4 regions of the Pseudobacillus sp. 179-B 2D1 NHS genome follow, and region 4 is predicted to be linked to each of the others. Evidence: riboswitches for the same ligand, from Rfam matches in the RefSeq annotation. Region 4 holds a riboswitch; each other region holds the start of a gene.
The links. Region 4 has a riboswitch for S-adenosylmethionine ahead of ACH0BF_RS10955 (class I SAM-dependent methyltransferase). Riboswitches for the same ligand answer to the same signal wherever they lie in the genome.

Region 1 (7,802 bases), on a different contig from region 4:
TGACACCTTTCGGCTGTTGTTCTGTTTCCCATTTCCACATCAAGCATCTTCCTCCGGCTTTTTGTAATCCTATACGTTTGTCTTCTATTATACAAATCAAATCGTTTTAGATAAAATAATAAGCAAGTCCATCCTGCTTTCTGTTGCAGGAAACATAAAAGGAGGAGAGAAAAAATGATCTATCCTTATAACAATAAAACTCCTATTGTTGCTGATTCTGCTTATATCGCCGATTATGTAACAATTACGGGAGATGTAACTATTGGCGAAGAAACAAATATTTGGTTTAATACTTCTATTCGCGGGGATGTAGCCCCGACTGTAATCGGCAAAAAAGTGAGCATTCAGGATAATTCTGTATTGCATCAAAGCCCGAACAACCCGCTTGTTATTGAAGATGAAGTCACAGTCGGCCATCAAGTTATTTTGCACAGCTGTAAAATTAGAAAAAAAGCTTTAATCGGTATGGGTTCCATCATTCTTGATAATGCAGAAATTGGTGAAGGAGCATTTATCGGGGCCGGTAGTCTTGTTCCCCAGGGAAAAGTCATTCCTCCTCACTCCGTGGCATTTGGCCGGCCGGCAAAAGTGATTCGCCCAGTGAATGAGGAAGACAGAAAAGATATGGAGCGCATTGTCAGAGAGTACGTAGAAAAAGGACAGTACTATAAAAGCATACAAAAAAAGCCTGAAGACCGTTAAAGAGTCTCCAGGCTTTTTGCTGCTTATTAATTTGATGCCTGATCTTTTAAGATTTCAGCTTTGTCTGTTCTTTCCCAAGGAAGATCCACATCTGTACGACCAAAATGTCCATAAGCGGCTGTTTGTTTATAAATTGGACGACGCAGTCCAAGCATATTAATAATGCCCGCTGGACGCAGATCAAAATTATTGCGAACAAGTTCAACAAGCACATCTTCAGAAACCGTTCCTGTGCCGAACGTATCGACAGCAATTGAAACAGGCTGAGCTACACCAATCGCATAGGCGAGCTGGACTTCACATTTATCAGCAAGGCCGGCCGCAACAATATTTTTTGCTACGTAACGAGCTGCATAAGCTGCTGAACGGTCTACCTTTGTTGGATCTTTACCGGAGAATGCTCCGCCTCCATGGCGTGCATAACCACCGTATGTATCCACGATAATTTTCCGGCCTGTTAAGCCCGCATCTCCTTGAGGTCCGCCGATAACAAAACGGCCTGTTGGATTGATAAAGAACTTTGTATGTTCATCGATTAATTCTGCAGGGACCATCGGGTCAATGACATGCTCGCGCAAGTCGCTTTGAATTTGTTCAAGCGCAACTTCCGGATGATGCTGTGTCGAAATAACAATTGTATCGATTCTTACTGGCTTGTCGTTTTCATCATATTCAACTGTTACCTGAGTTTTACCATCTGGACGTAAATACGATAACGTTTCTTCTTTTCTAACTCTCGTTAATTGACGGGATAATTTATGAGCCAATGAAATCGGGAGCGGCATTAATTCTGCTGTTTCATTACAAGCAAAACCGAACATTAAGCCTTGGTCACCCGCACCAATCGCTTCAATTTCTTCATCGCTCATTTGGCCTTCACGTGCTTCAAGAGCCACGTTCACACCCGCTGCAATATCAGGTGACTGCTCATCAATGGATGTCAACACACCGCATGTATCGGCATCAAAACCGTATTTTGCACGAGTGTAGCCAATTTCCTTAACTGTCTCCCGAACAATTTTATTAATATCCACGTACGAAGAGGTTGTAATCTCCCCTGCTACGAGTACGAGTCCAGTTGTAACAGATGTTTCCGCTGCGACACGCGCATTTGGATCTTTTGATAAGATTTCATCTAGGATAGCATCGGAAATCTGATCGCAAATTTTGTCCGGATGCCCTTCAGTGACTGACTCTGAAGTAAAGAGACGACGATTTTTAGTCATGAAACTTCCTCCTTAAAATGATCAACTTACTGCCGATCGATAATGGTACGGTACTCATTTCCCCTAAGTTTACCCTTTTAAAATAAAAAAACCCCTCCTGAAATAAAGAGAGGAAAGGTTGGTCTTATCAACATAGGCCTTTCACTCTTATCGTTCAAGGTTTGCCCTTGCTGCAGGTTAGCACCTTTGTCTTGAGTACAAACTTATATTGTATAAGTGCCGGCAGTCGATATAACTACCAATCACAATCAAGCAGGTTGCCGGGCTTCATCGGGCCTGTCCCTCCGCCAGCTCAGGATAAGAGTATCCGTTCAAGGTTACATCATACGAAATCCGTTCGACAATGTCAACTGGTTTCGTATAAAATCTCTTCATTTTTTCGGTTTCTTTTATAGGAAATCGGACAATCTGTAAATAAAAAAAGTCGCAAAAAAATAAGTGAATAGTATAGACTATTAAATGTAATGTGTTATACTATTTTTGAACAAATAATGCGATAACAATTATTTAATTTCAGATAAAGGATGGTTATTAATTTATGAAGACTGTAAGTGTTTCAAGTGAAATTTTGGAACTTTTAAAAGGTGATAACGTAACAATGCAGCCATCTGTGCCGCAGCTCGTAGAAAAAGTACTTAATCGTAAAGAGGGCGTGTTAACTGCTTCTGGAGCAGTATGTGCTGAAACGGGAAAATATACTGGCCGTTCTCCTAAAGATAAATTTATCGTTGAAGAGCCTTCAGTAAAGGACAAAATTGATTGGGGACCGGTTAACGAACCAATTTCCCCTGAAGTCTTCGATCAATTATACACTAAAGTGATCAATTATTTAAAGGAACAAGAAGAATTGTTTATTTTCAAAGGATTTGCAGGGGCAGATCCAACCCATCGTTTACCAATTCAGGTGATCAATGAATATGCATGGCATAATCTGTTTGCTCATCAACTTTTCATTCGTCCAACTGAGGAAGAATTAAAAGATCATCAAGCAGGCTTCACAATCGTATCTGCTCCGAACTTTAAAGCAGACCCTACAGTAGACGGAACAAAATCAGAAGCATTTATTATCATTTCTTTTGAGCGCCGTATCGTTTTGATCGGTGGAACGGAATATGCAGGAGAAATGAAAAAATCGATCTTCTCTGTAATGAACTACTTGCTTCCTGAAAATGATATTCTGTCTATGCACTGCTCAGCCAACGTTGGCTATGAAGGTGATGTGGCCCTATTCTTCGGTCTTTCTGGTACAGGGAAAACAACTTTGAGTGCAGACCCGAACCGCCGCTTAATCGGCGATGATGAACATGGCTGGTCTTCTAATGGTGTATTTAACATTGAGGGCGGCTGCTATGCAAAAACAATCGGCCTTTCCCGTGAGAAGGAACCACAAATCTTTGATGCCATCCGTTTCGGCTCGGTTCTTGAAAATGTAGTGCTTGATGAACAGTCTCGCATTCCAAATTACGATGATAACACCCTGACAGAAAACACGCGTGCCGCTTATCCGCTACAAGCAATGGATAACATTGTTGATCCAAGCGTAGCTGGCCATCCAAATACAATTATTTTCTTAACAGCTGATGCATTCGGCGTACTGCCTCCAATCAGCAAGCTAACTAAAGAGCAAGCGATGTACCACTTCTTAAGCGGCTATACATCTAAACTTGCCGGTACAGAGCGCGGTGTCACTTCTCCGCAAGCAACATTCTCTACTTGCTTCGGTTCACCATTCCTTCCGCTTGAAGCTACACGCTATGCGGAAATGCTTGGTGAGAAAATTGATGAGCACAACGTTCAAGTGTTCCTTGTAAACACTGGCTGGACTGGTGGCGAGTATGGCGTTGGTTCCCGCGTAAAGCTTGCGTATACACGTGCTATGGTCCAAGCAGCTCTCGAAGGCGAATTAAATAACGTAGAAACGTATACGACAAAAACATTCGGCTTGCAAATTCCTCTTCATGTACCTGGTGTGCCGGATGATGTTCTCATTCCGCGCAAGGCATGGGCTGATGAAGATGCTTTCATGACAAAAGCAGCAGAGCTTGCTGGCAAGTTCCGTGAAAACTTCAAGAAGTTCTCCAACGTCTCAAAGGAAATTATTGAACTTGGCGGACCACAAATCTAATATACAAAAAGAGGCCTCTGCTAAATAGCAGAGGCCTCTTTTTGTATATGACTTTAACTGTCCGCTTTTCGAACAGGTTCCTTTTCTGAATGCGTGTCTGCCCGATCTTTTTCAAAGATCATAAGTAAAGCCGGCAGCAGCAAACCGCGCACGATAAATGTATCAATTAATATTCCGACGGCGACAATAAAACCAAAGACAAATAAAATTTCTATTGGCTGTGTCATTAATACGGCAAAGGTCGCAGCTAAAATAATGCCGGCAGACGAAATAACCCCCCCTGTTTTAGCAACAGCAGTGTTGACTGCTTTTTTTAAAGAATGGCTGCTTCGCTCTTCCATATAGCGTGATACTAAAATAATATTATAATCGATGCCCAGTGCGACAAGAAAGATAAATGAGTAAAGCGGCACCCTTGTGCTGATGGCATCAATGCCAAATAGCATATTTGTTAAAAACATCCCAATACCAAGGGCAGCTAAAAATGAAAGCAGAATGGTACCGACCATGTACAGGGGCATTTTAACGGAACGGGTCAATATCACCAGCATGACAAAAATCAATAGTGTTTCCAGCAGAACAATTACTTTAAGATCACGGCTGTTTAACGTACGGTCATCCAGCTTCTCTGCTGTCTCTCCAGCGAAATAAAGGGTTCCCTTTGCTCCGGAATCAGCAATGACCTTCTCTGACTTCTTTCGCAGACTGGCAAGCGCATCCATAGCCGGCCGTTCATAGGGGCTTCCGTTGAATGATAACGACAATTCATGCGCTTTATTATTCTCTGTTGAAGCTTGGAGCCGTACCTTAGCCACATTCTCCTGCTTCTCAAGCTCGGCCGTAAGCTTTGTCATATCTCCTGTTCCTTCAAATAAGACTATTGTGGGAGCAAGATCTCCTGCCGCAAATTTTTGTTCAATGATTTCATATCCCTCAAGTGACGGCATATTGTCCGGAAAGGATTTTAACGTGTTAAATTCATATTTAACATTTAATACATTAAGTGAAGCTAGCAGTAACAGCGCGATAACGATACTGCCAATAGCAATCGGCTTTGTTGACACTATCCGGGCGATCCGGTTCCAGAACCCGCTATCTCTTTCAGTTTTGTCCCCTGCTTTCGGTACCTTCGGCCAGAATGCTTTTCTGCCAAACAACACAAATAATGCAGGAACCAGCGTGACGGAAGCAAGCATAATAACAGCCATGACGGTAGCGAAAATTGGGGCAAAGTTTTGATAATCCCCAATGACAGCGAAGAAGAGTACGAGCATAGCTGCAAGCACAGTTCCTCCTGAGAAAAAGACCGGTTCTCCCGTCTCGCGCATAGCATGTTTCATCGCTTCAAACTTGCTTTCATGCCGCTTTAATTCTTCTCGATAACGGGCTAGCACAAACAATGAATAGTCCGTTACCGCTGCAAACAGCAAAATCGTCATAATAGACAGTGACTGGCTGCTCATTTCTAAGCCAGCTTTTCCATATAACCCTAAAATACGGTCGGTTACCGCATAAACGACCACTGAGGCAAGCAATGGGATAAAAGCTAGCAATGGGGAACGATAAATAACAATAAGCAATACTAAGATGAGTCCAACAGTGGACAACAAGAGTACAATATCTGCTTGAGAAAAAAGCGCAGTTGTATCTACTGCAATACCTGCTGGCCCGGTTACACGCACTTGAAGATCGCTTGCTTCCTTTTCAGCTGTTGAAGTTATTGATTGAATTCCCTTTTTTAACTGATCATTTTCCAGGCCTTCTTTAAAATTTAATGGAATAGCTGCAGCTGAGCGGTCCTTTGATAAAAATTGGTTCTGTGCGGGTGGAGGAAGCTGGTCGAAGGGCACTATTTCCTTTAAATGGTTTATTTGTTTTTGCTTAATCGCCTTGACCACCTTAGCGAGCTCGGCAGTTTCAATTTTTTTGTTGCCAGCACTAAAGACAAGAATAGCTGGCACGCCCTCATCGTTCGGAAAGTACTGGTTTACTTTTTCTGCGGCTTCTATTGCTGGCGAATCGCTTGGGAGTGACTCAATGGAGGAAACACTGTAATCACGTGAGCTTGGGGCGATGCTACTTAACAGCCCTGCAATCAACAGCCAAATGATTAAGACTGTCCACATGCCTTTTCTTGTTGATATCCAATCAGTTAACGCTCCAAGTATTTTTTTCATTTTTCCTCCCCCTTTTGTTAAATTTTATTCCTTCTTTTTATTTAAAATTAAAACCGACATATGTGTCAAATATAATTGTTTAAAAAGGAGCTTCAATTTAATCCGCTCCCTCTATACCAAACTTCAAATAAATAATCAGCCCATTCCTCTATCGGCAATGCCAATACATTTGGGGTATTAATCAGCTGAAAAAATAAACTCGCCAGTATGGCAAACGGTACATCTTCACGAATGTCCCCTTCCTGCTGCGCTTGCTTAAATAGCCGCTCCAGTTGTAAGCTCAATGCCTGATGCATCTCCATCACTTCTCCCACCAGCTCTTCTGCTTTCTTCGATTGCGACACATCGATTTTACGTATGTCACCGAGAATAAAGTGAAGATCGGCTTCATCCATATAAATACGTAGTAATTGGCGAAGGGCTGGTATGGGTTCTTTTTCGTCTACCCTGGATGCTCTGCTGACTGTTCGGTCCATCGCTCGTTTCATACAGGCAGCCGCCACCTCCTCACGATTGGAGAAGTATTGATATATTGTACTGCGTGCACCCGAAACAAGATGTTCGGCGAGTCTTTTTAAGTGAAAACCATTATAGCCGTGCTCAATGATGAGCTTCTCTGCTGCGTCTAGTAGTTCTTCCTCCGTGAATGCTCGTTTTCTTGCCATCTGACCTCATCTCCTTTCTAGTTGTACAGTCTATAATAAAAAAGCGGCTGAAATCGCTTCCGCCGCTCTGTTTATTAGTTTGTTGAATTTAAGGAAATCAGCCTGTATGTAATCTCTGTATGATCTTTTTGCCATTCAATTTTTTCAATAATAGCTGTGCCCGTAATATCTCCGTCTCTTGTTTTATAAACATGAATAGGAATATCTATAGGGTACAAGCGGTATCCTTCTTTTTTCAAGGAAAATAAATTTTCTTCTTTTCTATGCTCCTTCCCCTTTGTCACAATCATTGTATTTAGTTCCATTGGCATCCCCATGCCAGTCCCCTCCTTGTTATTCTTTTTTATCTTGTTTTTTCATCCATTCACATAAATCAGCTACAATCTTTCGGTTAATTGCCGGTGGGAAATAGTGATCATATTGATCAAAATACCATGTTTCAGCCGGATGTTCTACTTCTTTCAGCCTCTCCTCTAAACGAAATGCGTGCTCAGGTGAAACATTTTTGTCTTTTAATCCGTGGATAATCAGGACAGGCGCTTTTAGCCTCTCAAGTTGATAAAGTGGGGTACGCCAATTATATAGCTCTTCCTGTTTATAAGGGCTCGCTCCAATTACCCTTTTCATCATCCGGCGTAAATCTTTTCTTTCCTGGTAGGTTAATACCATATCAGCTACTCCTCCCCATGTTACCACCGAAGCAGCCTGTTCCTTTTCAAGAGCAGTGAGCAATGCCATGACCCCACCTCTAGAAAATCCAAAAATATGGACCCGATTCGTTACACGCGGATGGGATTCCAACAGGTCGAAACCAGCAAAGGCGTCTTCTCTATCTTCTCCAGCAAAATCTTCATTCCCTTCTCCACCGCGATTGCCACGATAAAAAGGAGCGAAAACGATAAAACCT
Region 2 (7,802 bases), on a different contig from region 4:
GAACAGTATGATGAAATGACACAAGAAGATTAATGAAATGAGAAAAGGACACTTCCGGTTTAGGGAGTGTTCTTTTGCAATTTCTTACTAAATAAAGGACAATTAAACTGTGAGGCAAGATATTCAGACGGTGGAGGGATATTCATGCGTACAGAAAAAACAATCGTTGTAGAAGGGGCTTCGGATCGGAAGAAAGTACAAGAAATTGTAAATGAGCCGGTGGACATCATTTGTACGAATGGAACAATCGGGCTGAGCCGGCTGGATGAGTTAATTGAAAGCTTGGAAGGACAAGATGTATATATCCTTGTTGATGCAGACCGCGCCGGGGAAAAGCTGCGTCAGCAATTTATCCGTGAATTTCCCGAAGCTCACCATTTATACATTGACCGTGTCTATAAAGAAGTCGCTACTGCTCCTTACCGCCATCTGGCTTCTGTATTATTAAGTGCCAACATTGATGTACATGGGGAGTTTTTACAAAAGGATGGATGAAATGCAAAAGGAACAAAATATAAACGAATTAATCAGGACGAATCACTTAGTAGCCATCTATGCGTATACACCGCTGTGCGGAACGTGCCAATTAGCTGGAAAGATGGTCGACGTTGTCGAGAAGGTAGACAACGGCTTTATATGGGCCCGCATGGATGTGAATTATCATGAGAGCTTTGCGATTCATCATGCGATTGAAAGTGTCCCATGTCTGCTTATATTTAAAGAAGGGGAATTAAAGGAAAAGATTTATGCCTTTCAGTCGGTTCCTCATATATATGAGAAGTTAAGTCAATATATATGATTGCTGCTTCCTACAGGGAGGCAGTTTTTTATATAGGCATGTTTGACGAAATATGCGAATGAGTGCGCACTTTGTCGAGTAATTAATAAAGGAGATTTCCTCCTCTGCTTGGAAGTTATTAAGTAAAGCTAAAGCGAACAGAGGGGGAAATAAAATGAAAGAGAAATTGTTAGCTGTACAGGCAGCTTGCCATGGTAGAACGCATATCTGGCCATTGCTCCCGCTCGAACCTGTACACGTGCTGCTGGTAGGAGAAAGTGAGAGCTGGCTGCTCGTGATCAGCCATCAGGGAATGCAGCTTTCAAATAGCAGCACGGATCATTGGCATTTACGGTTGAGGGGTGGGCTTGAACCGCTCTTAGAGGGGCAGGGTCAGCTGCGCTTGTATGAAGCGATGGGGGCAGTCGAGGTGTCAGGATTTTACCGGGTTAAGCTTTGGTTTGAATCGTTCCTTTGGTTATGCCGCCCTTATTATGAAAAGTTTGATACAGCATAAAAACATTTTTTTAAAGAATAATTGACAATTTTCGTAGAATAATGATAAAATCAAATCCATTAAGAACAACATATTGCATACAGCTCTTATCAAGAGAGGTGGAGGGATGTGCCCGATGAAGCCCGGCAACCGTCAACAGCGAGCGCTTGTTGAAAAGGTGCCAATTCACACAAAGCGTTTTGCTTTGGGAGATGAGAGAAAGGAATCTACTAAAGAACACCTTTCTGCTCATTTTGCAGAAAGGTTTTTTATTTTTTCGGGTGGAATGGAGGAAAACCGCCGCATGATTTCAATAAAAAATGTAAAAAAAGTCTTTTCCACAAAAAATGGAAAAGTGACAGCAGTAGATAATATTGACTTAACGATAGATAAAGGCGAGATTTTTGGTGTAATTGGTTACAGTGGAGCTGGGAAAAGCACACTTATCCGGATGCTGAACGGTCTTGAAAATCCGTCTTCGGGCTCTGTTGTTGTTGCGGACCGGGAGATATCAAAAATCCGGGGAAGCGAGCTGCGTCAGGCGCGCCAGGAGATCGGCATGATTTTCCAGCACTTTAATCTTCTTTGGTCAAGAACGGTGCGAGATAACATTGCCTTTCCGCTAGAAATTGCGGGTGTGTCGAAAGAAGAGCGCCTTAAGAAAGTGGATGAGTTGATTAAATTAGTTGGTTTGGAAGGAAGAGAAGACGCTTATCCTTCACAATTGAGCGGCGGACAGAAGCAACGCGTCGGTATTGCCCGGGCGCTCGCAAATGACCCGAAAGTTCTGTTGTGTGACGAGGCTACCTCAGCACTTGATCCGCAAACAACGGATGCTATTTTAGATCTGCTTGTTGATATTAATAAACGTCTTGGATTAACAATTGTGCTCATCACTCATGAAATGCATGTCATTCGGAAAATTTGCCATCGGGTGGCAGTAATGGAAGCAGGCCGTGTCGTAGAACTTGGTTCGGTGCTCAACGTTTTCAAATCGCCCGAGCAGCCAATTACAAAGCGGTTCGTTCAACAAGTGACCGAGCCAGAAGAATCAAAAGAAACCATAGAGCACTTGCTTGAACAGTTTCCAAATGGCAAGGTAGTCAAGCTTACTTTTATTGGTGAAAGTGCAGAGCAGCCAATCATTACGAATTTAATCCGTCAATTTAACATAGCGGTAAATATCGTCCAAGGGAAAGTGTCGCAGACGCAAAACGGTGCGTATGGTTCACTATTCGTTCATTTAACGGGTGAACCAGAGGAAGTGGCACAAGCAGTGGCCTATCTCGACAAGCAAGAAGTCAGCTCGGAGGTGATCCATCATGCTTGAACAATGGTTCCCTAATGTTGATTGGGAAAAAATGTGGGAAGCGACAAATGAAACCCTTTATATGACGGGTATATCCGTGGTGGCTACCTTTATTTTGGGCATACTCCTTGGTCTGCTGTTATTTTTGACAGCTAAAGGAAATATATGGAGCAATAAAGTAATTTACAGCATTGTCTCTGCTTTTGTTAATATTTTTCGTTCCATTCCTTTCATTATATTGATTGTTTTATTAATTCCATTTACAAAAGCGCTTATCGGTACAATGATCGGTGAAAATGCGGCACTGCCAGCCCTTATCATCGGGGCAGCTCCTTTCTATGCGCGCATGGTTGAAATCGGCCTGCGTGAAATTGACAAAGGAGTCATTGAGGCAGCGCGAGCAATGGGAGCAAAAACGAGTACGATTATCTTTAAAGTACTGCTTCCTGAATCAATGCCAGCGCTTGTTTCTGGGATTACTGTTACAGCGATCGCTCTGGTTGGCTACACGGCCATGGCAGGTGTGATTGGAGCTGGCGGTCTGGGGAATCTTGCTTATCTGGATGGATTCCAGCGCAGCCGGAATGATGTCACTTTGGTTGCTACGATTATTATTTTAATCATTGTGTTTGTGATTCAATTGATTGGTGATCTTATTACTAATAAGTTAGATAAAAGATAAATTTTAGGAGGGGAAGAAAGATGAAAAAGTGGTTGCTTACTTTGTTAACTGCAGTAGTTGTGTTTGCGTTGGCTGCCTGTGGCGGCTCAGATGATAAGAAAGATGAGAAAGCAAAAGAAGGCGGCAAAGAAGATAAGGAAATCGTTGTTGGTGCTTCGAACGTACCACACGCGGTGATCTTAGAAGAAGCTAAGCCGTTGCTTGAGAAAAAAGGTTATGATCTGAAGGTTGAAACATTCCAAGATTATGTATTACCGAACAAGTCTTTAGAAGAGGGAGATTTGGATGCTAACTATTTCCAGCATATCCCTTATCTTGAGTCTCAAAAGAAAGAGCATGGCTATGATTTTGTAAATGCTGGCGGCATTCATATTGAACCGATCGGTGTATATTCTAAGAAATATAAAACCCTTGAGGAACTTCCAAAAGGGGCAACTATTTTAATGAGCAGCTCGGTTGCAGACCACGGACGTATTTTAACCATGCTTGAAAAAGAAGGACTCATTAAATTAAAAGACGGCGTAAAGAAAGAGGAAGCGACAGTTGAAGATATCGCGGAGAACAAAAAAGATTTGAAGTTTGATTATAATTATGAAGCCGCTCTTCTTCCACAGGCCTATAACAACGGAGAAGGCGATGCAGTTCTCATTAACTCTAACTATGCAATCGATGCTGGTTTAAATCCGTTAAAGGATTCAATCGCTATTGAAGACAAAGATTCACCATACGTAAACGTTATTGCTGTCCGCAAGGGCGATGAAGACAAAGAAAAAATCAAAGCGCTGGTAGAAGTCCTTCATTCAAAAGAAATTCAGGATTTTATTTTGAAAGAGTGGGGCGGAGCAGTCGTACCGGTTAACAAATAAAGATAAAAACACCTGCAAGGAGTCCCTTGCAGGTGTTTTTATCTTTCATCGTAAAGGCCAGTTCTCTGTTTGGCTGAAAAATCTTTTCTTATTCTTTATTTGAATAAAGCTTTTTTACTTGCTGCATATTAAAAAAGATAAAAACAGAGGAGGCTATCCTATGGACAGAGAAGTTTTAACATCAACAGAAGCAGCGTTATTAGAATATAAAGAGGGGCTTGGCACATTTACAAAAAAAATGCCTGGGCTCGCTGGTCATTTTAATGCATTTACGGCAGAGTGTTTTAAGGAGGGAGAAATCGGCCAAAAAGAAAAGCAGCTGATTGCTCTCGGCATTAGCGTCTATTCACAAGATGAATATTGCATCCTTTATCATGTGAAAGGCTGCTTGGATCAAGGGTGCAGTGAACAGGAAATTTATGAATCGCTTGGTGTGGCCGCAGCTTTTGGAGGTGGGGCGGCAATGAGCCAGGCAGTAACACTTGTACAGGAAGCGATCGATGAATTAAAAGTAAATCATTAAAACGACAGAATGGGGACTCTTTCGGAAAATTAAGAATCAAGCAGGATATGGTTTAAATTTTGAGAATGGGGTTATATAAAAGACAGGAAGCACGCAAAATCACGCGTGAGCAGGTAAGAGCAGTTCATATGCCTTTTGTGAAAAAAAGGAAAGACTGTTACGATAGTTCCTGTAAGAAAATTTCATTCTAAAAACCGAAAGGATTGATTCCCCATTAACTCGTTAAACTCACTGAATTTGCAGTACACAGACAGTATGGAAAAGGCTATGCATGGATCCCGTGGAGTTGGATATGAGGTGTACCGCCAAAATCATGAAGTGAGAATGAATGTTGAACGTCAACGTGAAGAGGAATATGTGGAGAGCCGACGAATGGTTGCTGATCACAACCGTAAATTTACGAACCATCTTTCATAATAAAATTGCATATAAGTAAACCTTCAAATTTAGCGTATGAGCCGACTTTGAAGGTTCAAAACAAAATTACCGCAAATATTGAAAACGACTGTCTTTGAAGCCATAAAACTCGCCAGGAGCGAAATTGCTATAGCAATAAAGAACGCGGAAGTTTGCCAACCATCTGAAAGCCAGCACACATGCTGGCTTTTTCTATGATTCAAAAAGAAAATCTATTGTAAATAAGATAAATAAACAAGGGAGAAACTAAGAAAAATGGCTCCCATTTCCCTTGATTTCATATGAAGGATGAACTATCATCAAATATCCGGGACAATTCAGTCAGACCGGTTGAATATAATTTTCATTTGTTATAAGATTGTAATGAGAATAAATTGAGAATGATAATAAACATCGATTTGCTTCGATGATTACGGAGGTATGGACATGACAGCTTCAACATTAACAATTAAAGATTTACACGTATCCATTGATGGAAAAGAAATCTTAAAAGGTGTAAATCTTGAAATAAAAGGTGGAGAGTTCCACGCAATTATGGGACCAAATGGAACAGGTAAATCCACTTTATCTGCAGCTATTATGGGTCATCCTAAATATGAAGTAACGAGCGGAAGCATTGAATTGGACGGAGAGGATGTTCTTGAAATGGAAGTAGACGAACGCGCGCGTGCCGGTCTCTTCCTTGCTATGCAATATCCAAGCGAGATTAGTGGAGTAACGAATGCCGATTTCCTTCGCTCTGCTATTAATAGCCGCCGTGAAGAGGGAAATGAAATTTCTTTAATGAAATTTATCCGTGAAATGGATTCAAAAATGGATCTATTGGAAATGGACCAAGACATGGCACAACGTTACCTAAATGAAGGCTTCTCAGGCGGGGAGAAAAAACGTAATGAAATTTTACAATTGATGATGATTAAACCGAAAATCGCGATCCTTGATGAGATCGACTCAGGGCTTGATATTGATGCTTTAAAAGTAGTAGCTAAAGGAATCAATGAAATGCGCAGCGAAGATTTTGGCTGCTTAATGATCACTCACTATCAGCGTCTTCTTAACTATATTACACCTGATGTAGTTCATGTTATGATGCAAGGCCGTGTCGTGAAATCAGGTGGAGCAGAGCTTGCTCAACGCCTTGAAGCGGAAGGGTACGATTGGATCAAACAAGAGCTAGGCATCGAAGACGAAACAGTAAGCCAGTAAGAACAAAAAGCAGAGCCGCCTATTCTGGGAAGACAAGCATAGGGCTTCCATTCCCAAAAAAGACGGAGCTGTACAAAGAAAAGCGGTGCTGCCTTTTTTGGGACAATACATGTAAGCCATTCTGGCTGTGTGGCATGTTTCAGCTACACAGCTAGAACAGGTTATACCTTGAGAGGCAATGCAAAATAAAGAAGCGGTTTTCTTTATCGATAAACGAAAGTTGGATAACTAGGAGGACGGACATGACTGTAGAAACAAACCTACCAGTAGATCGAGAGTATATCCGCTCTTTTTCAGCAGAAAAAGGCGAGGGACAATGGCTGGCTGATTTACGCCTGACAGCCCTTGAAAAAGCGGAGGAATTGCCGCTGCCAAAAGCAGAAAAAACGAAAATTACGAATTGGAACTTTACACAATTTCCTTCTCATACAGTAACGAGTGAGCCATTTGCTTCTCTTGAAGAGCTTCCGGAACAGGTAAAGTCGTTAATCAATCTTGAAGAGGTTAATAAAAACCTTTATATTCAACGCAACCAGACACCGGCTTTCCTCGCTATTTCCGAGGATCTGTCAGAACAGGGTGTAATTTTCACAGATATTGCCACTGCTGTTCGCGAGCATAGCGATCTTGTTCAAAAGTATTTTATGACTAGCGTAGTGAAACCGGACGAACATAGACTCACAGCTTTGCATGCAGCTTTAATGAATGGTGGAGCTTTTCTATATATACCGAAAAACGTTGAAGTTAAAGAACCAATTCAGGCTGTGTATATTCAAGATAACGAGAAAGCCGTGTTGTTCAATCACGTGCTTGTTGTAGCGGATGACAATAGCTCAGTGACTTACGTAGAGAACTATGTGTCGACGGTTACACCTGAAAATGGAGTAGTAAATATTGTGGCAGAAGTGGCTGCCGGTACAAATGCCAAAGTTGTTTATGGTGCTGTTGATAATTTGGCAAGTGGGGTAACAACCTATGTGAACCGCCGCGGAGTTACAGGCCGTGACGCTCGCATTGAATGGGCGCTAGGCATGATGAATGATGGTGACACAGTCTCTGAGAATGTTACGAATCTGATTGGAGACGGCTCATTTGCCGATACAAAACAAGTGGTTGTCGGTCGTGGCAGCCAATCTCAAAACTTTACTACTAAAGTCGTTCATTTTGGTAAGCATACAGAAGGTTACATCTTAAAGCATGGTGTGATGAAAGATGCCGCTAAGTCTATCTTTAACGGTATTGGCAAAATTGAGCACGGTGCTTCTAAGTCAAATGCAGAGCAGGAATCACGTGTTTTAATGCTTAGTGAGAAAGCACGCGGCGATGCTAACCCAATCCTTCTCATTGACGAAGATGATGTAACAGCTGGCCATGCTGCCTCCGTTGGCCGTGTAGATCCATTGCAGCTATACTATTTGATGAGCCGAGGAATCGACCGTAATGAAGCTGAACGTTTAATCATTCATGGATTTTTAGCACCAGTTGTTGAAAAAATGCCAATTGAAGGCGTGAAAAAGCAACTGAC
Region 3 (7,802 bases), on a different contig from region 4:
GGGTGTAAGTTCATTGTCAAAAAGAATCTCATCGTCCTTAATCAGGTCAATGCCTCCTGCAAGCAGGTCCTCCAATTGAGAAGAGAAAAAGGACAGATCCCTTCCGATGACTCCCTTAAAAATCGCCATTAATAACGGGCGATCGTGTATATTTAACTGCTCTCTCACACCTTTCACTCCAAACCGCGGACCGGGGAATTGAGAGAGCAGTTCATCATCAAATGTTAGGTCAATTAACTCATGGCCTTCAAAGAAAGAAAGCTTCCCATATACAGTAGTTAAAATAGCGGGAAGATCAGCGGAAAAATTGGCGGATGGATAATGAATCTTTACTGTATCCTTTTCCTCTCCTTTTTCTACTGATACAACTTCTCCTTTATTTTTTTGTAATTGCTGCCGCTCAAGATGTGGAATATCTGTCCAAGAACCGACCGTGAGACCTAAAGCATATTGTTCTGCTTTTTTTTCCTGATCAGAATGTGACGGGAACAGATAAGTAGCTGTTACACCCATGCAATTGTCCTCCTCTGTCATTCTGTGGCTTTGTTCATTAGGTTTTAGTAGACTGGCACCCAGCCCTCTTCTGTTACGAAAATGCGGACGGCAACTACTTTACGGTCGTCAGATAAGGTAAAGTAATGACGGACACTTTCAGGGACTGAAATAAGATCTCCTGGATTCAGATGCACTTCAAAGAACCGGCCATCCTTTCCTTGGATAACGAAAACACCGTGTCCGCTTGCAATAAACCGGACTTCATCATCTGTATGATGGTGTTCACGCTGGAAGTTTTTCAATAGCTCCTCTAAATTTGGAGTATGGTCCGCTAATGAGATCACATCCCACGCTTGGTACCCTCGTCTTTTGGAGATGTCTTTAATTTCCGTATCAAAAGCATCTAAAATCTCCTGTTTCTCTTCATCGCTTAGAATATATTTTTCTTGTAAATGTGCAGGAAGTTTTGAAATGTCCCAATGCTCATAAATAACGTCCTGCTGCTGCAAAAAGGAGACTACCTCTTCTTGTTGTTCAATCACTTCATTTGTTCCCTGAATTTTGATAGTTGTCATGACTATCCCTCCTTATTTTTTATAAATATTCCAAATTTATCTATTAGTCTGTCAAAAGCACAGCTGCTTACTTTATGTTTACTTTTAGTTTCTCTAAAATTTCAATGCAATCATAAAATGTTTCAAATGACTGAAAAGGAATAGAAAGTTCTTTGCACTTTTCCAATAAGTAATCTCTAGCAATAACAGAATCGGCAATTTTTGCTGCTTGTAAGTCTGTCACTGAATCACCAATCACAACGCTGTACATATTCGAATTTGCAGTATGGCGAATGATGGCTGGTTTGCAGCAACCACAATTTTGATTCGGGCATTCTTGATCACAACCGTGCGGCCAGCGAATATGAATATTCTCCCCGCTGAAATCTGCTTCATTACAATATAGTCCAGCAATAGAATCGAACGGCTCAAGCATCGGTTTTACAAAAAAATCAATGCCCCCGCTGACAATATAAAGGGGAATCCCCTGGCTTTTCGTATATTGCACAAACTCGCCGAACCCTTCTCTAATCTGCGCCGTATTTACAACATACTCAACAATGTCTTTTCGAAGGGAAGATGGGAGAAGCGCAAACATGTTTCCGACGCCTTCCTGAATGCTGACAGATTGGGAAAGCACCCCATCTTTCCATTTCTCCCACTCAGGCGGAGCAAATTGCTTCATAATGCTAATGATGTTATCTTTTTTAGTCACTGTACCATCAAAGTCACAAAATATGACGGGTTTTCTCAAGGTGCCACCACTTCTTTCCTTTTACTGTACAACTAAAATTTATATTTATGTTTTTGTAACAAACAAAAAACCTCTTCAATAAGAAGAGGTTTTAATAAACACAACTTCTTATCTTCCAGCGTTTATGCTGTAAGAATTAGCACCGTACTTAAAATAAGCCGGTTGCCGGGCTTCATAGGGCTCATCCCTCCGCCTGCTCTTGATAAGAGTTTATTTCGTATTTTTATATTCCTATAACTTCACTAGGATTATGCCACGTTCTCCAAGACGTGTCAATGTTTTTTTAATAAGTAGACTATTCAATCTTTTATGCTGATAGAAGCCTTTACGGAAAAGAAAGCGAACGATGCCATCAAATATAGCTTGTTTCAAATAGAGAATAGGAAATAAATCAAAAGAAAGCAATCAAATTTTCATAACATTCTAAATGTTCCATTACTGTGTTATAATCGGAAAAGTAATCTTTATGATGGGGGATACTGAATATGCAATCATATATCGACATAGAAAATGGTGTGGTCCCTTCAGTTTGTTCGCTTGACTGTCCGGACCAATGCGGGCTGCTTATACATAAAAAAGATGGGAAGATCGTAAAAATTGCAGGTGATCCTCAACATCCAATAACGAAGGGGAATATTTGCAATAAAGTAAGGAATATGGGCGAACGCCTCTACGATCACAAGAGAATAAAAACACCGTTAAAGCGCACTGAAAAAAAGGAGAAGGCAAGTTTGTTCCTATCAGCTGGCAGGAAGCGATTGAAACGATTGCCTCCCAATGGAAGAAACTTATTACCGCGGAAGGCCCTGAGTCGATTCTTCCGTACAGCTTTTATGGAAATATGGGAAAGTTGAGTGCAGAAGGCATGGACCGACGCTTCTTTTATCACCTTGGTTCAAGTCAGCTTGACCGGACGATCTGCTCTATTGCCGGCTCTGTGGGATACAGCTATACAATGGGCGGAAGCTACGGAACGGACCCTGCGGAAATGGAAGAAACCAAATTATTTGTTATCTGGGGCATCAATGCCGTCAGCACAAACATGCATCAAATGGCGATTGCACAAAAAGCACGTAAAAATGGAGCAAAAATTGTTGTCATTGATGTTCACAAAAACCAGACAGGAAGGATGGCTGACTGGTTCATCCCCATCCTTCCCGGCACAGACGGCGCTCTTGCACTCGGCATTATGCATATCCTTTATAAGGAAAATTTAGTTGACCGCTCATTCCTACAAGAATATACCGTTGGATATGCGGAACTCGAGAAGCATGTAGAACTCTACGAGCCACAGACTGTCTCCGACATCACAGGCGTTCCTGTTGATGATATATATAAACTGGCTCGCATGTATGGCACTGCTTCTCCTTCCATGATCCGTATTGGCAACGGCTTGCAGCACCATGATAATGGTGGAATGATCGTCCGTACGATCGCCTGCCTGCCTGCTTTAACAGGACAGTGGCGAGTAAAAGGTGGCGGTGCCCTTAAATCAAATTCTGGTTACCTAGCTTATAATACGAGAGCACTGCAACGCCCGGACCTTTTAAAACAACCAGCGCGGGTCATCAACATGAACCTTCTGGGAAACGCCCTGCTCGAGCTGGAGAGGCCGATTCGTTCGTTATTTGTCTATAATTCCAATCCAGCCGTTGTAGCACCAGAGGGCAATAAAGTTCGGGCCGGATTAGCACGGGACGACCTGTTCACTGTTGTGCATGATCTATTTTTAACAGAGACAGCCATGTTTGCTGACATTGTGTTGCCAGCGACATCCTCTTTTGAAACCACAGATTTGTATACATCTTATTGGCACAACTATCTTCATTTACAGGAACCGGTCATCCCTCCTTATGGAGAAAGTAAATCGAATCCTGAGGTTTTCCGTTTATTGGCAGAGGCAATGGGATTTGATGAGCAGGCCTTTAAAGACACCGATGAACAGTTAATTGAACAAGCGATAAGTAATGTAGATAATCCTTACTTCCCTGCTATTACCTATGACGAGCTTAAGAACCGGCGCTTTGTGAAGGCAAGAAATATAAGTAAACCGTTAAACAACTTAGGCACACCTAGTGGTAAAATCGAATTGTATTCTGAAAAGATGGAGGCAGATGGCCACCCGGCTCTTCCTACATACACACCGTTAGTACAGGAGCCAGATTTTCCTTTTCTCTTTGTGCCTGGACCGAATCATAACTTTTTAAATTCTACTTTTTCTAATAATGAGAAGCATATAAAACTCGAAAAAACACCTAAGTTATTTATGAACCAGCACGATGCCGACCGATTAGAAATTAAAGATGGCATGATAGTTCGCATATGGAATAATCGAGGAGAATGTGAGTTAACGGCGTCTATAGGCAACCAAGTATTGCCGGGTGTTGTGGTAAGCCAAGGGCTCTGGTCAGACATTTCTGGAAAGAAACACCTTGTCAATTCTTTGACACCGGACCGGATAGCGGATATGGGCGGCGGAGCTGTCTTCTTCTCAGGCCGAGTGAATGTGGAAGCAACAAACGTAAAGTGAACTGATTATTATGAGCAATAAAGACAGCGGGAGTTTCTCAACAGCCTTGGATCACCGGCTTTGCCGGTGATCTTCATTATTCATTCGGTCCAAAAACTCTCTTTCGTATATCGGAAAATTCTCCTTTTTCCACACGCTTATTTAATGTTTTCCTCCAGTTGGGCGCAAGCAAGCCACATTGTGCCAACTCACTTGCTCCTTCTATATTTTGCTTCTCTACATGCATTATTTCATTGCACCTTGCAACGGTCCATTGCGGAAGTGGACGCTCCAATAAAGTAAAGCTGTGGCCTTTTTCTACATAGCCTTCCTTTAGCACACGAAAATACCAGCCGGTCTTTCCGGTATTTTGCAGCAATAATGCCAAATTCTTCATTCCAAAGCGGCGTGCCGGCTTCCAGCAGGGCTGCCTTGGCTGTGATACTTGCACAACGGCCTCCCCAATTTGGAACGTATCCCCAATTGCAATTCCCTCTTCTGTTCGATGTTCCATTAAGAAATTTTCGCCCATGCCGCCCGGAACTAGCCGATGTGTTCCAAGCTCCTTCTCCCAATAAGAATAATGTTCAACAGGATAAGCAAATATAGCTTTTTCAAGGCCGCCGTGATTTTTTAAATCGGCTTGTCCATCTCCCGTTAATTTTGTTTTTCCAAGCCAAATGGGACCTTGCACAGGCTCTTTAAAAATTCCGCTTCTCCACTCTCGTTCCATTGGGTTCTCGGCCTCTTTTTCTCCGATTGTTTTCGGCAAGCCAACAAAGACCTTCTTTAAAAAGGGCTCCATTTCCTCTCCTCCTTTAGCCTTTAAGAAACAGCAGTAATTACTCATTTTTAGAAAGCCTTTCTTTGCATTCTCTCTTTATTCATCCTCTTTTCTCTTATACACTATGAATATACAAGGGTTCGCGAAATTTTGGAAGACAATTGCCAATCACATTACCTAGCAGCTTTTTTAAAACGACTAACAATCAAGAAGAAGCTGAATAAAAGACTTTATATAAAGGAGAAAAAGATGGACCGAAGCCTTTTTTATTATATTAATGGCTTAGCAAGACACAATATGCTCTTAGATAAGATAATGATAGGGCTATCTAAATGGCGCATCTATGCTTTTATATTTCTTATTCTTCTTTCTATTTTCAAAAAAGGACGGAAAATACAAGTGATTTATGCGCTTCTCTCTCTTGCTGCCGCCTTAATAATTAGCCGCATTTTAAAATATATTATCAATCGTGAAAGACCGTTTTTGACGGAAGATGTACACTTACTCTTCCTGAAATCTCCTTCTCCGTCTTTTCCAAGTGACCAGGGGGTTATTTGCGGTCTATTTGCTGCATTTGTGTGGGCTGTTTTTCCAAAATGGCGTTGGCCTGCCGCAATCCTTGCTTTTCTAGTCTCTATTTCTCGTGTATATGTAGGACATCATTACCCATCTGATGTGACCGCCGGATGGTTCATCGGTATCCTATGTTTCATGGCCATTTATGCAATCAAGCCAAAAGAAGACGTTTAAAAAATGATTAATTTTTGTGATATACAATTCTTAACATTCGACACGGGCAGCTTTTCAGCTGCCCGCCTGCATTTATTTCGTTTAAACTTTAAACTTCCCAACTCATCCGTTCATTACCTCAGCTAATATTGCCAGCTGTCTTGATCCTGCCGCCACCTCTTCCATCGTGGCGCTCGACTGTTGGGTTGAATCGGCTGTCTCCTTTCCCCCTGCCGCCGCTTCTTCCGCAACCAATGCTATTTCTTCTACACAATCAGTCATGCTCCAGGCGCTTACTGTACTATCGGATAAATTGCTCGAAACGGTTTTAATACTGTTAACCATCTCCGTTACAGCTGAATTAACTTTATCGATCATCTCGCCGGATGTCTGTATTTGCCCGCTTCCTTGTTCTACTTCTGCATCACCATTTTTTAATGATTCGGCTATAATCACTGATTACCATTCCTGCCTATAGCTAATTAAGCTTTTATAGATCATTCAAGTAGCTTCCAACTGAGTAACGAAAAGGAATCTCACACTCTATTTACATTTCGTCAAAAAAGAGTTATTATAATTAACGTTAATCCCAACTATTTAAATAGGATAAGAGGTGGAATAATTGACACAAACAACTTTACCTACACCGCCGCCAAATTGGGATCATCAATCAACGACGGTCGTTACCCGGCTAAATCCGATGCAAAAGCCGTTGGCATTAGTCGGTATTCTTATAGCAATCATTCTTTTGGCTTCTATTGTAAGTATGACAAACTGGACACAGGGAACCTTATTTATCATCGGCATTGCCTTAGGGGTTACCCTGTTATATGCCCGCTTCGGTTTTACTTCTGCTTTCCGCCGGTTAATGTCGGTTGGAAATGTTCAAGGACTGCAGGCGCATATGATTATGCTGGCGATTGCTTCCGCCCTGTTCGCCATTATACTAGGAACAGGTTTTAGCTTTACCGGTGTCACACCTGCGGGCTATGTGTCGCCGGTTGGTACAAGCTTAATCTTCGGTTCATTTATTTTCGGAATTGGCATGCAGCTCGGAAACGGCTGTGCCTCTGGAACATTGTATCAAGTAGGTGGCGGAGCCTCTTCAATGTTGTTAACACTTCTTGCTTTTATTGCAGGCTCTGTTCTAGGCGCTTACCATTTTACTTTTTGGATGGAGGACACGCCGTCACTGCCGCCTATTTCCTTAGCTGAATCAACTGGACTGGGTTACTTTGGAGCTTTGGTCATTCAATTAATTCTTTTTGCAGCGATCTATTGGATCACCGTGCAAATCGCCAAGAAGAAAAACCCACCAATGATGAAGCCACTGCCAACTACTACCGGATGGAAAAAAGTGTTTCGTGGCTCTTGGCCATTGATCACAGCCGCCGTTGTATTGGCTTTGCTAAATGCACTAACCTTGACTGTTAGAGGAACTCCATGGGGCATTACTTCTGCTTTCGCTCTTTGGGGTGGCAAGGCGCTTATGGCTATGGGAGTGGATGTATCAAGCTGGGGCTTTTTCTCAGGCCCTAATGGTGAGGCACTTAAACAAACCGTTCTAGCCGATTCTACAAGCGTGATGAACTTCGGGATTATTTTAGGCGCTTTTATTTCAGCCGCTTTCCAGGGAACGTTCAAGCCGAAAAAAATTCAGCCGAAAGTCGCTGCGGCTGCCATCGTAGGCGGACTGTTAATGGGTTATGGCTCCCGTCTCGCCTTCGGATGTAATATCGGAGCTTATTTCGGCGGAATTGCCTCCTTTAGCCTTCATGGCTGGGTGTGGATGGTTATGGCTATGCTGGGTACGTATGCAGCCTTATTTATCCGGCCGCTTTTTGGATTAAAGAACCCAAAATCAACAGATACATTTTGTTAATAAAAAGGAGTACTAAAGTTTCTCACTTTAGTACTCCTTTTTTATGATTGCGATTCTCGTTGCTCTATTTCCCTAAGCTGCTCACACACCCCATC
Region 4 (7,802 bases):
TTCGCCTTCGCGAGGAACGCCTTGAAGTAGACAAAGAGCGTATCCAAAAAGGCGAAGTCTACGTGGAAAAAGAGGTCGTAGAAGAGCCACGCACAATTAACGTTAATGTAGAGCGCGATGAGGTGTACGTGGAGCGCCGTCCAGTGAATGATGCTGTTTCCGCACAAGACTCTTCTCCAATTGTTGGTGAGGATGACACCATTCGCATTCCTATCACTGAAGAACGTGTGGAAGTAACTAAGAAACCCGTTGTTTCTGAGGAATTAATTATCGGCAAACGCAAAGTGCAGGACACAGAAACAGTGAGTGACACTGTTAAACGCGAAGAAGCACATATTGCTAAAGAAGGAGATATCGAGGTAGAAGGCCGCGATATGGATGATCCCCTTCTCAACAGATACCATGACGACAATTCAAAGGACCATTTAGATCAACACGATCGTTATTAATAAAAAAACAAATGGTGCCTGTCTTGGGCATAAATTAAAAGAAAACGCTGCTTAATGCAGCGTTTTCTTTTAATTCTGTTGTCTGCTCCACAAAATTTCACGATCAGATGCATAGCAGGAGAAAAGTTTATTTGTCCATGCTCCATGCTTACCGGGAAACCTTTGGCCGTCTATTTGACTAACTGCAGTAATCTCTTGAATGGAGTTCGTAAAAAACACTTCATCCGCCTCTTCCACTTCTATGGGAAGGAACAAACCTTCCTTTACTTCCATTCCGGCTTCTCTTGCCCGGTGCATAATATACTGTCGAGTTACTCCATTTAAAATTCCTGCAGCAACAGCTGGGGTATAAAGCGTGCGCTCCTTTACCCAAAAAATATTGGAAACAACTCCCTCAGCTACATTTCCGGTTTTATTAAGAAAAATCCCTTCTATAGATGGATCGTCTCCTACTTCTCTCTTGCCGGCAATACTGTTTAAATAGTGATGAGATTTCAGCCGCTCATTCAGCTCAGGTGAGTTCCGTCTTGTCGCTAGCCATGTGCCTTTCTTTTCAAGCAGCCCATCAGGTGGTTGAAGCGGTTTTTGAAAAACAATTACATTAGGTGCTTCATAAGCGGCTGTCTGCAAGCCGATTTCACCGTTACCCGCTGAAACATTAAAACGAATATAAGAATGTCTCCATCCATTCACCTGTGATAATTGCTGGAGCAGCTCTGTCGTTTCTATACGGTTAAATTCTTTCTCAATCATTAATGCGCGCAAGCTGCGGTTCAGACGCTCCAGATGATCATCGAGTAAAAAAGGATGATCATTATATATTCGAAAGGTTTCGAATACACCAAGCCCATATAAGAAACCATGATCAAAAGGTGAGATGGCAGCTTGTTCCTTTGATACAATTTCTCCATTGATATAAATAAACACCTTATACCTTCATCCTTGCTTTTCGATAATAGCGAATGAAACTCTGCAGCATTTCTTTCCCGCCATAAGTCATAATGGACTCCGGATGAAATTGTACCCCTTCGATGGGCAGCTCTCTATGACGGATAGCCATAATCTCTCCTTCTTCTGTCCAGGCAGAAACTTCAAAACAACTTGGCAATGTCTCTCTACGCACAATTAACGAATGATAACGGGTAGCTGGAAAGGGATTAGGCAAGCCTTCAAAAATCGTTCGGCCGTCGTGGACCATAGGCGACGTCTTCCCATGCATGAGCCGATCCGCCTGAACCACTTCTCCCCCAAATACTTGGGCGATGGACTGTTGCCCCAAGCACACGCCAAAGATAGGGATTTTACCGGCAAATGCACGAATGGCTTCTAAGCTGACTCCTGCTTCGTTTGGTGTACAAGGACCTGGTGATATCATTAAAAAATCGGGATTCAACTTTCCGATTTCTTCTATAGTAATTTCGTCGTTTCTCTTTACAACTAATTCTTCACCAAGCTCCCCTAAATATTGCACGAGATTATAAGTGAAAGAATCATAGTTATCAATCATTAAAATCATCTGCATTCTCCTCCTGCTTGAACAGGTGACACTCTCTTTTCAGCCATCTCTTTCGCAGTCCAAACGGCTTTGGCTTTTTTCAAGGATTCTTTATACTCGCTTTTTGGGTCAGAATCGATCACAATCCCAGCACCCGCCTGAATGTGGCACATCCGGCCTTGAACGATCATTGTTCGAATCACGATGTTTAATTCCATATCCTCATTAAAACCAATCCAGCCGATTGATCCTGTATACAGGCCGCGCCTAACTGGCTCTAGCTCCTCAATAATTTCCATCGTTCTGACTTTGGGGGCGCCGGTAATGGTCCCACCCGGAAAAACAGCATGAACAACCTCTGCATTTGTTTTTCCCTCAGCAAGCCTTCCACGTACATTAGAAACAATATGCTGGACATGCGAATACTTCTCAATGACCATGAATTCATCCACTTCAACCGAACCGTACGCACTCACTCGGCCCAAATCATTTCGCTCTAAATCAACGAGCATGACGTGTTCGGCGCGTTCTTTTTCATTCTCAATTAATTCCAAAGCAAGCCGCAAATCGTCGTCCTCATCTTTTCCTCGCGACCGAGTGCCGGCAATTGGTCTCGTGCTTAAATTTGTTCCATCTTTTTTGATCAATAATTCTGGAGAGCCCGATACAATTTGAAAATCAGGAGTATGAATATATGCCATGTAAGGAGACGGATTCAACTTCCTCAACTCTTCATACACAGCCATGGCCGGGATGGAAAGAGATTTAGACTGTCGAACAGATAAATTCACTTGGAATACATCTCCAGCAGCGATGTATTGTTTGGTTTTTTCCACTGCCGCCTGGAAAGCTTCCTCCGAAAAAGAGACTTCCAATTCGCCCGTGGCTACGGCTACTTCTAAAGGTTTTTCTTCTTCATTAAAAGAAGCAGTCCATTTTCTTTCTGCTTCATTCAATTTCCTTTCTGCTTCTGCTGCCTCCTCATCTATAACGAGCAACCAGAGTGTTTTTGCCTGATGGTCAAATATAGCCCACTCCTCAAAGATCTGAAAATAAAGAAGCGGCAATCCCAGATCTTCTTCAGCGCAATTCGGTAATTTCTCAATGTAACGAACATAATCATAACTGATGTAACCGATTGCCCCCCCCTGGAAATCAGGCAGGCCTTCTTGCTTAGGCAGCTGATATGTTTTTAACCAACTTTCAAGCTCTGGAAGCGGGACTCCTTTTCTTTTTTCTGTTTGACCGGCAGTCTGAATTTCAATGCCCTCCTCATTTGAAAAAACAACCGCAAGCGGCGACAACCCGGCTACGCTATAACGCCCGCCCCTTCCGCTTTCGAGAAGAACATGATGGGATTCCACCCCAGCTAGCCATTTATATTGATGAAAAAACTTTTCGCTATTATAGGGAATCGTTCGAGAAAACACTCGTCGTTCATTCACTGGTTTTCACCCTTTTCCTTCTTAGTCTTTTTCATCATACTAGACAAAGCGGAAAGAAAAAAGCATGGAAATAGTATTTTTGTTGCAGCTCCTATGCATGGTCATCTCTATCTTTTATAATAGAAGAAAATAGATGAAAATAACGGAGGAAGCTGATGACAGGTAATCGTTTAGTTCAACAAACAGAATCATTCATTACTACAGAGACATTGCAAAAAGACCTTCATTCTCTTGGAATAAAACCTGGTTCGACTGTTATGGTACACTCTTCCCTGCGCTCACTCGGATGGATAGCTGGTGGAGAAGTTACCGTCATTCAAGCATTAATGGCCGCTGTTTCGAATAGCGGGACAATTGTTATGCCTTCGCAGACTACTCATAATACCGATCCAAAATATTGGCAAAATCCGCCTGTACCCGAAGAGTGGTGGCCAGGTATCCGGTATTTTATGCCTGCCTATTTACCAGATATCACTCCTACTGTTGGTATGGGGCGTATCGCGGAATTATTCCGTACGTTTCCCGGTGTAAAACGGAGCCTCCATCCTTCCAGCTCATTTACAGCCTGGGGAAAATATGCTTCCTTCATTATCGATAACCACTCGATTGACTTTGCATTTGGAGAGCAGTCGCCGCTTGCAAGGTTATATGATCTTGATGCATCCGTTTTATTTATCGGTACGGATTACAGCACGTGTACAGCTATGCACCTTGGTGAATTTCGGGCAGATGACGGCCGTAAAGCTTTTGAGCAAGGCTCAGCCATACTAGAAAATGGTGAGCGCATTTGGAAAACTTATATGGAGCTTGAAGAAAACTCTGAACAATTTAATGAAATTGGCCGAGCCTTCGAGAAGGAACACACAATGACAAATGGCACAGTTGCTCAAGCCTCTTGCAAGCTTATCGAAATCCGACCACTCATCGACTTTACGGCTCGTTATCTTACTAACCTTTCAAAGCAATAAAGCGATTCACAACAGCCGGGAACATCGCTCTTTCTGTCAGCTCTATCCATCCCTGTTCCATTGCTTCTGCAAGGGAACGGACTGTTATCTGTTGAACAAATATTGCTTCAAATCCAATTTCTCTTAAAAGATCCCAATAATCGGGGAGGCTTTTAATATAATTTTTTCCCTCTATGTTCTCCAGTGTAATGGCTTCGGCTAAATCGATGATAAGGCGGCCTCCCGGCTTCAGTAAATGAAAACTTTTTCTCAGCCATTCTTCTCCCTCATCCAAAAAATGGATGCCAAGCTGAGCTGCTGCTACATCGAATTGACTTTTTTTAGAAGTAAAAAGGGAAGGAGAAATTACAGTAATCTGAGCTCTTTCACTCACCCATCTTGTTAGTGAAGGAGTTGAAGCTGATCCTATCCATAAAATACTTTCGTTCTGTTGAACGCTAGCTGTTTCTAAAAAACTTTCTGCTGATATAGTCCATTCTAAAATGCGATCTTTTGCAAGTCCTTTCTGGTCTGTCACTGTCATTTTCCATTCCTCCCTTTTTAACAATAAAAACAAAATAAAAAACCTCTTCAGATAAGAAGAGGTTTGGTAGCTATTCCACTCTCTTATCTGTCAGCTTGCGCTGCAAGAATTAGCACCGTGCCTGCATGTATACATACGGGTCGGTTGCCGGGCTTCATCGGGCTTGTCCCTCCACCTGCTCTTGATAAGATATTCGTTTCTATTCAATTCATCAGCCTTAAGCTGGCTGAAGTAAAATTCTATTTATACTCTGAATTTACGCATTAATTTATTAATTCATACGAATTATTACATGATTATAATCGATTGTCAACCTGATTTTTAAAAATAGAAAGTTGCGAAATGCGACGCACGGCTTCTTTGATCTTTTCTTCTGAAGCTACCAATCCAGCGCGGACATACCCTTCCCCGCGTTCGCCGAAGCCAATTCCCGGTGCAAACGCGACGCCTGCTTCTTCAAGTAAAAGGTCACTGAATCCTTCAGAGGTATAGCCTTCTGGCACCTTTAACCATGCAAAAAATGACCCTTCCGGTGCTGTCACTTCCCAACCAATTTCATTCAAGCTATTAATGAGTAAGTCGCGGCGCTTTTCATACATGGCTTGTTGTTTATGCACCTCATCTTGCGGCCCGAGTAAAGCCGCGGCCGCAGCCTCCTGAATGCCGCCGTACAAACTGCAGTGTAAATGATCTTGAATTAAATCTATAGCGGCGATCACGCTCGGGTTGCCAACAGCAAATCCAACTCTCCAGCCTGCCATATTGTACGTTTTTGACATTGTGTAGATTTCGATGCCGATCTCTTTTGCCCCATCAATTTCAAGATAGCTAACCGGCCTTTTCTCATCAAAACCGATCGCTCCATAAGCGAAATCATGAACGATACAAATCCCATGCTGATTAGCAAACTGAATAGTCTCCTCAAAAAAAGCAGCGTCCGCCATAGCCCCCGTTGGATTATTGGGATAATTGATGAACAGCAGCTTTGTCTTTTTCAATATCTCTTCAGGAACATCTTCATACCGGGGAAGAAAACCATTCTCTTCTCTTAGCGGCATCATATACATTTCTGCGCCGGCAAGAGCAATGCCTGACCAGTAATCCGGGTAGCCTGGATCGGGTACAAGCGCTACATCACCTGGGTTTAACAAACATTGTGGAAGCTCAACAAGCCCTGCCTTGCCGCCGATAATAAGGGCTACTTCCCTGGCAGGGTCTATTTCTACCCCATACTCTTTCTGATAAAACTCGGCACAGGCCTCTTTTACATGATCAAACCCTTTAAAAGGTGGATATTTATCGTTGGCAGGATCGTCCACAGCTGTTTTCAACGCAGTCTTTATATGGCTAAACACCGGTTGATCTGGGCTTCCCTGTGCTAAATTTATAATTTCGCGCCCGCCAGTAGAGGCGTCTTTGATCTTTTGGCCCAATTTAGCGAAGAATTGCTCCGGCAGAGCCTGAAGCCGATTAGCTGTTTCAAAAGTCTTCATGTATGCAGCCCCCGCTTTCAAATTATAGTTAATAATGGTATAACGAAAGGGAGAGAAAGTAAAGTAAGAATTTTCGGAAAGGGAAGTGGGGCTGAAATGATATTGAAAACTGCTGTCATCCAAATGGATATTGCTTTTGGCAACCCGCAAGAGAATTACAGGCGTGTGGAAAATTGGCTGCAAAAAGCGGCCGATGAAGGCTGCCAATTAGCAGTGCTGCCTGAACTCTGGACAACAGGTTATGATTTAACACGGCTTGACGAAATTGCAGATAGACAGGCGCAAGAATCCATTGCTTTTTTATCGGAGCAAGCTAAGAAACATCAAATGCACTTGATTGGCGGCTCGATAGCTAACCAAACAGACGATGGTGTAGAAAACACGTTACTTGTAATAAACAAGCAGGGAGAATTATTGAAACAATATAGCAAGCTGCATTTGTTCCGTCTCATGGAAGAAGAAAAGTTTTTGAAGGCAGGAAAAGAAGATGGCTTATTTACACTTGAAAATGAGAAAATGGCTGCATTCATTTGCTACGACATTCGCTTTCCAGAATGGTTAAGAAAGCACGTACTTGCAGGGGCAAATGTGTTGTTTATCCCAGCAGAATGGCCTCTTGCCCGCACAGACCATTGGCGCACATTGCTCATCGCCAGGGCAATTGAAAACCAAAGCTATGTTGTTGGCTGTAACCGAAGCGGTGAAGATCCTAAAAACAAATTCGCCGGACATTCCCTTATCATTGATCCATGGGGAGAGATTATTGCTGAAGCGGGTGAGGGAGAAGAGCTGCTCATTGGAGAAATTGATCTTGCAAAAGTGTCAGAAATAAGAAAACGGATTCCTGTTTTTGAAGATCGCCGGCCAGAGTTTTATCGTTAATGAAAAAGACACCAGGGAAATTTCCCGGGTGTCTTTTTCATTAACGATAAGTAATTGCCCAAGGGCTGCCATCACTTGTCTTTACTTTCTCCTTTCGCTTTCAATCCCACTCATACGGCGTTTCTTGGTATACATAATAGTTTAGCCAGTTGGAGAATAATAAGTGAGCATGTGAACGCCATTTATTAACAGGCTTTTTTGTCGGATTATTGTCCGGGAAATAATTTTTTGGCATGTGAATCTCGAGCCCCTTCGCTAAATCCCGCTCATATTCTTCAGCAAGGGTTTTCGCCTCATATTCCAGATGTCCTGTAATCATGACATGACGTTCATCTTTTGACATAATGATAAATGCTCCTGCTTCTTCAGAATAAGCTAAAAGCTGCAAATCCTCGTGCGCCTCAATTTGCTCCTTTTCCACGTCTGTATAACGAGAATGCGGTGCATAAAAGATGTCATCGAAGCCGCGCATTAATTTTACAGTCGGCTCATTCACTACATGGCTGAAAACTCCAGAACACTTTTCAGGTAATTCGAACTTTCCGAT

Region 1: linked by a shared signal. The riboswitch ahead of metK (methionine adenosyltransferase) and the one ahead of ACH0BF_RS10955 (class I SAM-dependent methyltransferase) in region 4 are both predicted to bind S-adenosylmethionine.
Region 2: linked by a shared signal. The riboswitch ahead of ACH0BF_RS20880 (methionine ABC transporter ATP-binding protein) and the one ahead of ACH0BF_RS10955 (class I SAM-dependent methyltransferase) in region 4 are both predicted to bind S-adenosylmethionine.
Region 3: linked by a shared signal. The riboswitch ahead of ACH0BF_RS15190 (2-hydroxy-3-keto-5-methylthiopentenyl-1-phosphate phosphatase) and the one ahead of ACH0BF_RS10955 (class I SAM-dependent methyltransferase) in region 4 are both predicted to bind S-adenosylmethionine.

What each region holds. Positions count from the first base shown of each region.
Region 1 is NZ_JBIQDP010000008.1:163,304-171,105, forward strand. It holds gene ACH0BF_RS10575 (alpha/beta hydrolase) at 1-40, opposite strand, end outside; gene ACH0BF_RS10580 (gamma carbonic anhydrase) at 175-702, shown strand; gene metK (methionine adenosyltransferase) at 729-1,928, opposite strand; SAM riboswitch class I at 2,073-2,232, opposite strand; gene pckA (phosphoenolpyruvate carboxykinase (ATP)) at 2,467-4,053, shown strand; gene ACH0BF_RS10595 (MMPL family transporter) at 4,107-6,230, opposite strand; gene ACH0BF_RS10600 (TetR/AcrR family transcriptional regulator) at 6,323-6,895, opposite strand; gene ACH0BF_RS10605 (DUF2584 domain-containing protein) at 6,970-7,212, opposite strand; gene ACH0BF_RS10610 (alpha/beta hydrolase family protein) at 7,229-7,802, opposite strand, start outside.
Region 2 is NZ_JBIQDP010000027.1:52,048-59,849, forward strand. It holds gene gcvH (glycine cleavage system protein GcvH) at 1-33, shown strand, start outside; gene ACH0BF_RS20865 (toprim domain-containing protein) at 145-495, shown strand; gene ACH0BF_RS20870 (thioredoxin family protein) at 497-799, shown strand; gene ACH0BF_RS20875 (hypothetical protein) at 954-1,295, shown strand; SAM riboswitch class I at 1,379-1,493, shown strand; gene ACH0BF_RS20880 (methionine ABC transporter ATP-binding protein) at 1,579-2,604, shown strand; gene ACH0BF_RS20885 (methionine ABC transporter permease) at 2,597-3,265, shown strand; gene ACH0BF_RS20890 (MetQ/NlpA family ABC transporter substrate-binding protein) at 3,286-4,131, shown strand; gene ACH0BF_RS20895 (carboxymuconolactone decarboxylase family protein) at 4,292-4,654, shown strand; gene ACH0BF_RS20900 (YuzK family famiily protein) at 4,910-5,071, shown strand; gene sufC (Fe-S cluster assembly ATPase SufC) at 5,498-6,277, shown strand; gene sufD (Fe-S cluster assembly protein SufD) at 6,520-7,802, shown strand, end outside.
Region 3 is NZ_JBIQDP010000015.1:28,564-36,365, forward strand. It holds gene ACH0BF_RS15180 (2,3-diketo-5-methylthiopentyl-1-phosphate enolase) at 1-513, opposite strand, end outside; gene ACH0BF_RS15185 (1,2-dihydroxy-3-keto-5-methylthiopentene dioxygenase) at 558-1,070, opposite strand; gene ACH0BF_RS15190 (2-hydroxy-3-keto-5-methylthiopentenyl-1-phosphate phosphatase) at 1,138-1,803, opposite strand; SAM riboswitch class I at 1,909-2,012, opposite strand; partial or broken gene ACH0BF_RS15195 (molybdopterin oxidoreductase family protein) at 2,289-4,333, shown strand; gene ACH0BF_RS15200 (MOSC domain-containing protein) at 4,410-5,117, opposite strand; gene ACH0BF_RS15205 (phosphatase PAP2 family protein) at 5,346-5,846, shown strand; gene ACH0BF_RS15210 (hypothetical protein) at 5,949-6,281, opposite strand; gene ACH0BF_RS15215 (YeeE/YedE family protein) at 6,526-7,707, shown strand; gene ACH0BF_RS15220 (NAD(P)H-hydrate dehydratase) at 7,749-7,802, opposite strand, start outside.
Region 4 is NZ_JBIQDP010000009.1:50,912-58,713, reverse strand. It holds gene ACH0BF_RS10980 (YsnF/AvaK domain-containing protein) at 1-449, shown strand, start outside; gene pabC (aminodeoxychorismate lyase) at 519-1,376, opposite strand; gene pabA (aminodeoxychorismate/anthranilate synthase component II) at 1,378-1,965, opposite strand; gene ACH0BF_RS10965 (anthranilate synthase component I family protein) at 1,962-3,389, opposite strand; gene ACH0BF_RS10960 (AAC(3) family N-acetyltransferase) at 3,545-4,357, shown strand; gene ACH0BF_RS10955 (class I SAM-dependent methyltransferase) at 4,338-4,880, opposite strand; SAM riboswitch class I at 4,961-5,071, opposite strand; gene ACH0BF_RS10950 (pyridoxal phosphate-dependent aminotransferase) at 5,177-6,373, opposite strand; gene ACH0BF_RS10945 (carbon-nitrogen family hydrolase) at 6,470-7,255, shown strand; gene metA (homoserine O-acetyltransferase MetA) at 7,356-7,802, opposite strand, start outside.